Regions from separate parts of the Delftia sp. WSY_10 genome, predicted to be linked through region 2. Evidence: riboswitches for the same ligand, from Rfam matches in the RefSeq annotation. Region 2 holds a riboswitch; the other holds the start of a gene.
What was found. A riboswitch is a leader RNA that binds a small molecule or an ion and turns the genes downstream of it on or off. The one in region 2 is predicted to bind S-adenosylhomocysteine.
Positions count from the first base shown of each region.

Region 1: it holds a riboswitch for S-adenosylhomocysteine, as region 2 does, so the genes downstream of both, ahcY (adenosylhomocysteinase) here and metH (methionine synthase) in region 2, are expected to answer to the same signal.

Region 1 covers NZ_JBICKY010000012.1:722,589-727,000, reverse strand. The annotation lists gene ACF8ML_RS05425 (sensor histidine kinase KdpD) at 1-1,068, shown strand, start outside; gene ACF8ML_RS05420 (response regulator) at 1,080-1,814, shown strand; S-adenosyl-L-homocysteine riboswitch at 1,822-1,906, shown strand; gene ahcY (adenosylhomocysteinase) at 1,977-3,407, shown strand; gene ACF8ML_RS05410 (TlyA family RNA methyltransferase) at 3,565-4,412, shown strand, end outside.
Region 2 covers NZ_JBICKY010000019.1:328,210-332,621, forward strand. The annotation lists gene ACF8ML_RS10310 (amino acid ABC transporter permease) at 1-52, opposite strand, end outside; gene ACF8ML_RS10315 (amino acid ABC transporter permease) at 49-777, opposite strand; gene ACF8ML_RS10320 (transporter substrate-binding domain-containing protein) at 809-1,615, opposite strand; gene ACF8ML_RS10325 (FadR/GntR family transcriptional regulator) at 1,612-2,433, opposite strand; S-adenosyl-L-homocysteine riboswitch at 2,711-2,837, shown strand; gene metH (methionine synthase) at 2,865-4,412, shown strand, end outside.

The DNA.
Region 1 (4,412 bases), on a different contig from region 2:
GAGATTGCGCTGAGCACGGTCTCGGGCGTGTTCGACGCCCAGGCCGGGCTGCTGTTGCCCGATGCCGACGAGCGCCTGCGCCCCGCCGGCGGCGGCTCCTGCCCCATGGACGACAGCATTGCGCGCTGGGCCATGGACCACGGTCAGCAGGCCGGCCAGGGCACGGACACGTTGCCGGCCGCGCCGGCCCGCTACGTGCCGCTGGCGGCGCCCGTGCGCATGCGGGGCGTACTGGTGCTGCAACTGCGTGCGCCCCAGCGCCTGGAGGTGCCCGAGGAGCAGCGCCTGCTGGAGGCGTGTGCCAGCCAGGTGGCGCTGGCGCTGGAGCGTCAGCACTTCGTGGCCGTGGCCCAGCAGACCCAGATCGCCATGGAGGGCGAGCGCATGCGCAACACCTTGCTGTCGGCCGTCTCGCACGACCTGCGCACGCCGCTGACCACCATCCTGGGCGCGGCCGAGGCCGCGCAGCGCCATGTGCCGCCGGGCGGCGCAGCCGACATGCTGGAGCAGGTCCGCATCCAGGCCCAGGCCATGCAGCGATTGGTGGAGAACCTGCTGGACATGGCGCGCCTGCAGCAAGGCGGCGTGCACCTGCAGCGCGAATGGCTGCCGCTGGATGAAGTGGTCGGCAGCGCGCTGCGCCAGATGCGCGCGCGCCTGCACGAGCATCCCGTCAGCACCGACGTGCCCGCCAGCCTGCCGCTGCTGCAGCTCGATGCCGTGCTCATGGAGCGCGTGCTGGTCAACCTGCTGGACAACGCCGCCAAGTACACGCCGGCCGGCACGCCGCTGACCATCCACGCACGCGAACAGGACGGCGAGGTGCTTGTGGCCGTGCAGGATGGCGGGCCCGGCCTGCCGCCACACCTGCCCGTGGAGACGCTGTTCGAGCCCTTCACGCGCGGCACGGCCGAGTCCACCGTCTCGGGCATAGGCCTGGGGTTGGCGCTGGTGCGCAGCATTGTCGAGGCCCATGGCGGGCGCATCGAGGCCGCTGCCGCGCGCCCAGGCCCCGGCACCGTGTTCACGCTGCGCTTTCCGGTGCCGGAGCAGCCATTGCTCGATTAGAGTCTTGCGCCATGAGCACGCCCACCAACCGCATCCTGATGATCGAGGACGACCCCGGCATCCGCCGCTTCGTGCGCCTGGTGCTGGAGGACGAGGGCTGGCAGGTCTTCGAGGCCGACAGCGCGCGCCGGGGCCTGATCGAGGCGGCGAGCCGCCAGCCCGATCTGGTCATCCTCGACCTGGGCCTGCCGGATGCCGACGGCAAGCAGGTTCTCACCGAGCTGCGCGGATGGTCCTCCGTGCCCGTGCTCGTGCTTTCCGCGCGCGAGCGCGAGGACGAGAAGGTGGCTGCCCTGGACGCCGGCGCAGACGATTACCTGGTCAAGCCTTTCGGTGTGCCCGAGCTGCTGGCCCGGCTGCGCGTGATGCTGCGCCGCCGCCAGCAACTGGGGGCCGCAGGCGGCGCAGTTGCATCCAGCCAGGTGCACTTCGGCCAGGTGCAGGTGGACCTGGCCACGCATGAGGTGCGGCGTGCGGGCCAGCCGGTGCACCTCACGCCCATCGAATTCCGCCTGCTGGCGGCGCTGATCGCCGCCCAGGGCCGTGTGATGACCCACCGCCAGCTGCTGCTGCAGGTCTGGGGACCCGAATACCTGGGCCGTGCCCATTACCTGCGCGTGCACATGGCCAATCTGCGCCAGAAGATCGAGGACGAGCCGGCCCAGCCGCGCCACCTGGTGACCGAGCTGCAGGTGGGCTACCGGCTTGTGGGGCTGGGCGGTGAGGCATCCCCGGGATCGGTATAATCAGCGCCTCTCCGAGGAGCGTTGCAGCAGGCCCATTCACCAGATGCGGTCTGCGAGGCTCGGAGTCATACCTGCAACGACGCTCGCCCACGCTTTCTGTGCGGTGAGCTTTTTTTCGTCTCCCGCAGAACGTGGTTTTTCATTCATCTTTTGGAGAAAACCATGAACGCTGCTGTTCGTCCCGTTTCCGCCGACACGGCCATCGCTGACATTTCCCTCGCCGCCTGGGGCCGCAAGGAAATCCTGATCGCCGAAACCGAAATGCCCGGCCTGATGGCCACGCGCGAGGAATTCGCCGCGGCACAGCCGCTCAAGGGCGCGCGCATCGCCGGCTCGCTGCACATGACCATCCAGACGGCCGTGCTGATCGAGACGCTCAAGGCTCTGGGCGCCGACGTGCGCTGGGCCTCGTGCAACATTTTCTCGACGCAGGACCATGCCGCCGCCGCCATCGCCGCCACGGGCACGCCCGTGTTCGCCATCAAGGGTGAATCGCTGGCCGACTACTGGGACTACACCCACCGCATCTTTGAATTCGGCGCCGCCGGTACCGAAGGCGAAGGCCCCAACATGATCCTGGACGACGGCGGCGATGCCACCATGCTGCTGCACCTGGGCATGCGCGCCGAAAAGGACCTGTCCGTGCTGGACAACCCCGCCTCCGAGGAAGAGAAGATCGCCTTCGCCGCCATCCGCGCCAAGCTGGCCCAGGACCCCACCTGGTATACGCGCAAGAGCGCCCACATCATCGGCGTGACCGAAGAGACCACCACCGGCGTGCACCGCCTCAACGAGATGTCGGCCAAGGGCACGCTGAAGTTCCGCGCCATCAACGTCAACGACTCCGTCACCAAGAGCAAGTTCGACAACCTCTACGGCTGCCGCGAATCGCTGGTGGACGGCATCAAGCGCGCCACCGACGTGATGATCGCCGGCAAGGTCGCCGTGGTGGCCGGCTACGGCGACGTGGGCAAGGGCTGCGCCCAGGCGCTGCGCGCGCTGTCGGCCCAGGTCTGGGTCACCGAGATCGATCCCATCAACGCCCTGCAGGCGGCCATGGAAGGCTACAAGGTCGTGACCATGGAGTGGGCGGCAGACAAGGCCGACATCTTCGTGACCACCACCGGCAACCGCGACATCATCCGCCACGAGCACATGGTGGCCATGAAGAACGAAGCCATCGTCTGCAACATCGGCCATTTCGACAACGAGATCGACGTCGCCTCCATCGAGCAGTACCAGTGGGAAGAGATCAAGCCCCAGGTGGACCACATCACCTTCCCTGACGGCAAGAAGATCATCCTGCTGGCCAAGGGCCGCCTGGTGAACCTGGGCTGCGCCACCGGCCACCCCAGCTTCGTGATGAGCGCCTCGTTCGCCAACCAGACCATCGCCCAGATCGAGCTGTTCACCAAGCCCGATGCCTACGAGGTCGGCAAGGTCTACGTGCTGCCCAAGATCCTGGACGAGAAGGTTGCCCGCCTGCACCTGAAGAAGGTCGGCGCCATGCTGACCGAGCTGACGGACGGCCAGGCTGCCTATATCGGCGTGAACAAGCAGGGTCCCTACAAGCCCGAAACCTACCGCTACTAAGCACCCCCTGAGCGGCTTGCGCCGCTTCCCCCTCTCTACTTGCTTCGCAAGGGAGGGGGACGACGCCCTCGCTGCGGGGCGGCCCTTGCTTGGCGTCCCTGAGTTGGGTCGCGCCGGTTTCGGGCATTAGTCAACTGAGATTTCCTGGAGCGACGCTATGCGCGCAGATGTATTTTTGGTGGAAGCCGGCCATGCGGCCACGCGCTCGCAGGCGCAGCGGCTGATTGCGGGTGGCGTGCAGTGGCGCATGACGCCGTTGACGCCGTGGAAGAAGGTCGCCAAGAACGGTGACGAGATTCCCGCAGGTGCCGAGCTGCAGTTGCTGGACGGGGCCGAGGCCCGGTTCATCTCGCGCGGCGGGCTGAAGCTGGAAGGCGCGCTGGCGGCCACCAAGCTGTCGGTGGACGGCCTGCGCTGCCTGGACGTGGGCCAGAGCACGGGCGGTTTCACCGACTGCCTGCTGCAGGCAGGCGCCGCCCAGGTCATCGGCGTGGACGTGGGCCATGGCCAGCTGCATGACCGGCTGCGCTCGGATGCGCGCGTGATCTGCGTCGAAGGCGTCAATGCCCGCGCGGTGACGGCCGAGGGCCTGCAGGAGGCCTGCGAGGAAGTGCTGTCCGAACGCTGGGAAGAAGATCCCGACGACAACGACACCCAGCCCGTGGCGCCCTATGCCTGGATGCGCAACGGCGGCGTGGTCGACGAGGACTACGACGACAGCGACGACGCCAAGGAAAACGAGATCGAGGCCTTCAAGGCCGAGCGCGCAGCCAAGGGCAAGGCGCGCGATGAGGGCACGGTGGCCACGCAGCGCCGCCGCCGCGCCGAGTTTGCCGACGTGGACATCACGCCGCAGTTCGACTTCGTCACGGGCGATCTGTCCTTCATCTCTCTGACCCTGGTGCTGCCGGCCGTCACGCGCCTGCTCAAGCCGCATGGCCAGCTGCTGATGCTGGTCAAGCCGCAGTTCGAGCTGCAGCCGGGCCAGGTCGGCAAGGGCGGCAT
Region 2 (4,412 bases):
GGCCCTCGGCCAGCTTGGCCAGGATGGGCAGCAGGGGAATGTCGGCAATCATGCGGCGTCTCCGGCAGTGGTCGCAGGTGCAGCAGGTGCAGCGGGCCTGGCTGCACGCGGCGTGCGGCGGCCCACCACGAAGCGCTGGCCTATCCAGGCCAGCAACTGGCGCAGTGCCAGGGCCAGCACGAAGTACGCCGCCGTCACCACCAGGTAGGTCTCGAACGCGCGGAAGTTGCGCGACTGGATGAAGTTGGCCGCAAACGTCAGGTCCTGGGCCGCGATCTGCGAGACCACCGAGGTGCCCAGCATCACGATCACGATCTGGCTGCTCAGCGAGGGCCAGACCCGCTGCAGCGCAGGGCGCAGCACCACATGGCGGAAGACCGCCCAGCGGCCCATGCCCAGCGCGCCAGCGGCTTCCAGCTGGCCGCGCGGCGTCTCCTGGATGCCGGCGCGCACGATCTCGGTGATGTAGGCGCCCAGGTTGATCACCGTGGTCAGCAGGCAGGCCTGCCATTCGTTGATCTGCACGCCCAGCGAAGGCAGGCCGAAGAACACGAACATCAGCTGCACCAGGAAGGGCGTGTTGCGTATGCCCTCCACGTACACCTTGAACAGCCAGTGCAGCGGCGCAATGCGCCAGGCGCGGCTGACGCCGCCGGCCACGCCGATGGCGCCGCCCAGCACGGCGCCCGCCGCCGTCAGCGCCAGCGTGAAGCCCGCGCCCTGTGCCAGCAGGCCGCTGTAGTCGAACACGGCGCCGAAGTCGAATTGATAGGCCATGGAAGGATTTCCGGGAACAGGGGCGCAGCGGTTACAGGGTGGCGGGCAGCGGCATCTTCATCCAGCGCTGGGACAGGCCGGTCAGGCGGCCGTCGGCCTTGAGCTTGGTGATGATGGCGTCCACCTTCTGCAGCAGCGCCGGCTCGCCCTTGGCCACGCCGATGTAGCAGGGCGTGTCCTCGACCGCGAACTTCACGTCCAGCTGGCGCAGCCTGGTGCGCTCGTTGACGGCGTTGGCCACGATGTTGCCCAGCGTCACCAGCTGCACCTGGCCCGTCAGGTAGCTTTGCGCGGTGGCGTTGTTGTCCTCGTAGCGCTTGATGGTGGCCGAGGCCGGCGCCACCTGCGTGAGGGCCAGGTCCTCGGTGGAGCCGCGCGTCACGCCCACGGTCTTGCCGGCCAGGTCGGCAGGGGCCTTGATGCTCATGTCCTTGGGGCCATAGACGCTCTTGGGGAAGGGCGCATAGGCCTGGGTGAAGTCGATCACCTTGGCGCGCTCGGCGTTCTTGCCCAGGCTGGAGATGACGATGTCGGCCTTGCCCGTGGTCAGGAAGGGGATGCGGTTGGTGCTGGTCACGGGCACCAGCTCCACCTTCACGCCCAGCTCCTGGGCCACCAGGGCCGCCATGTCGATGTCATAGCCCTGCAGCTTCAGGTCGGTGCCCAGCGAGCCGAAGGGCGGGAAGTCCTGCGGAATCGCCACGCGCAGCACGCCGGCCTTCTGGATGTTGGCCAGCATGTCGGCATGAGCGGCGCCGCCCAGGCCGGCAGCGGCCAGGGTGGCGGCCGCCAGGGCGGTGCGGATGAATGCGCGGCGGGGTGTCAGGGGGGAAGTCATGCGAAAGCTCCTTCGGAAGGTGGGATGAGGCGAAAGGAAAGCGGGTCAGGGTCGGGCGCAGATGTATCGGGCGCCGTTGCGTCGGGCGCTGTTGCGTCGAGTGCCGTCGCGTCGGGCGCCGCCGCGTCGTCCGGTGTGTCGAGATCGATGCCGCTGCGCCTGGCAGCCGACAGCAGGTGGGCGCGCATGGCGCCCGCAGCGCCCGGCGCATCGCCTGCGCAGACGGCCTGCACGATGGCGTCGTGCTCGCGCACCGGCTGGTCGTCGGCGCCGCTCCAGGCAAAGGGCAGGCGCAGGCTGTGGCTGATGGCCAGCTCCAGCTGGCGCGCCATGGCCACCAGGCCCGGGTTGCCCGACAGCTGGGCCAGCAGCAGGTGGAACTGCAGATCGGCGTCGGCGGCGGCCAGCAGGTCGCTGCGGTCCAGGGCGTGGGCCAGCTGGGACTGGGTCCATTGCAGCTGGCGCAGGCCGCTGTCGTCGGCGCGCACGGCCGCCAGCGCGGCCCAGCCCGGCTCCAGCACCAGGCGCAGCTCGATCAGCTGGCGCGGCGACAGCGTGCCCAGCGCCGGGGTGGCATAGGCGCGGTGCATGCGTGCACGGCCGCTGTGCGGGCCGTTGATGCGCACGCCCTTGCCCGGCTGGATCTCGACCAGGCCCAGGGCCTCCAGCATGGACAGCGCCTCGCGCAGCGAAGCGCGGCTGATGCCCAGCTGCCGGGCCAGCTCGCGCTGCGGCGGCAGCTGGCTGCCGCCGGGGTAGTGGCCGCTCAGGATGTGCTGCTGCAGCGTCTGGGCCATCGAGATCGGAATGCTTTGCATGGGCTGGCGCGGGTGGAGGGTTTTGGCCTGACTGGTCAGACCACGTACCCAGCAGATAGCGAATTGCGTGCCAGATGCAAAAAAAGGAGCGTTGTCCTCAGGCATTGCAAAGAATCCGGGGCGATGGGACATCGACAATCCGCCCCGAAGGCACCGCCGGCGGCCCGCGCTGCCGCGCTTTGGTGCAGTGCCGCATGGCTTTGTGCAGGCCTGCCCCGAATGCGGGCGTAAAACCCGCACTGCAGGCCGCCGCCAGCCGCCGTAGAATCCCGGGCTTTGGCCCGAGGAGCGTTGCAGCGCGGCACCCGCCCATCCGTACACCGGATCGCGTGCCGCGTCAGGCTTGGGCCAGGTGCAGGTTCCCGGCCGGACCGCGCCCACGGTGCCAACGACGCTCACCTGTTGCCATGCCGTTTTTGCAGGTGAGCTTGATGTCGTCCTCTTTCACTCCCCCTCCCATGAAGCTGTCCGGCCTGGAGCCGGTGACCATCGGCGAGGGCACGCTGTTCGTCAACGTGGGCGAGCGCACCAACGTCACGGGTTCCAAGGCCTTTGCGCGCATGATCCTCAACGAGCAGTACGAGGAAGCGCTGTCCGTGGCGCGCCAGCAGGTGGAAAACGGCGCCCAGGTCATCGACGTGAACATGGACGAGGCCATGCTCGACAGCAAGGCCGCCATGGTGCGCTTCCTGAACCTCATCGCCTCCGAGCCCGACATCGCCAAGGTGCCGGTCATGGTGGACAGCTCCAAGTGGGAGGTTATCGAGGCCGGCCTGCGCTGCCTGCAGGGCAAGGGCATCGTCAACTCCATCTCCATGAAGGAAGGCCTGGATGAATTCAAGCGCCAGGCCCGGCTGATCAAGCGCTACGGCGCGGCCGCCGTGGTCATGGCCTTCGACGAGAAGGGCCAGGCCGACACCTACCAGCGCAAGATCGAGATCTGCGAGCGCGCCTACCGCATCCTGGTGGACGAGGTGGGCTTCCCGCCCGAGGACATCGTCTTCGACCCCAACATCTTCGCCGTGGCCACCGGCATCGAGGAACACGACAACTACGCCGTGGACTTCATCGAGGCCGTGCGCTGGATCAAGCAGAACCTGCCCGGCGCCAAGGTCTCGGGCGGCGTCTCCAACGTGAGCTTCAGCTTCCGCGGCAACGACCCCGTGCGCGAGGCCATCCACACCGTGTTCCTTTACCACGCCATCTCGGCGGGCATGGACATGGGCATCGTCAACGCCGGCATGGTCGGCGTCTATGACGACCTGGAGCCCGAGCTGCGCGAGCGCGTGGAAGACGTGGTGCTCAACCGCCGCCCTGACGCTGCGGAACGCCTGCTGGAGATTGCCGACGCCGCCAAGGGCGCCGCCAAGGACGACAGCAAGAAGCTCGAATGGCGCGGCACGCCCGAGAACCCGAAGACCGTGGGCGAGCGCCTGTCGCACGCCCTGGTGCACGGCATCACCGACTTCATCGTCGCCGACACCGAAGAGGCCTACCAGCAGATCGTGGTGCAGGGCGGCGGCCGCCCGCTGCACGTGATCGAAGGTCCGCTCATGGACGGCATGAACATCGTGGGCGACCTGTTCGGCGCCGGCAAGATGTTCCTGCCCCAGGTGGTCAAGTCGGCGCGCGTGATGAAGCAGGCCGTGGCCCACCTCGTGCCCTACATCGAAGAGGAAAAGCGCCAGCAGGAAGCGGCGGGCCTGGACGTGTCCAGCAAGGGCAAGATCGTCATCGCCACCGTCAAGGGCGACGTGCACGACATCGGCAAGAACATCGTCACCGTGGTCCTGCAGTGCAACAACTTCGAGGTCATCAACATGGGCGTGATGGTGCCCTGCCACGAGATCCTGGCCAAGGCCAAGGCCGAGGGCGCAGACATCATCGGCCTGTCGGGCCTGATCACGCCCAGCCTCGAAGAGATGCAGTACGTCGCCGGCGAGATGCACAAGGACGACTACTTCCGCATCAAGAAGATT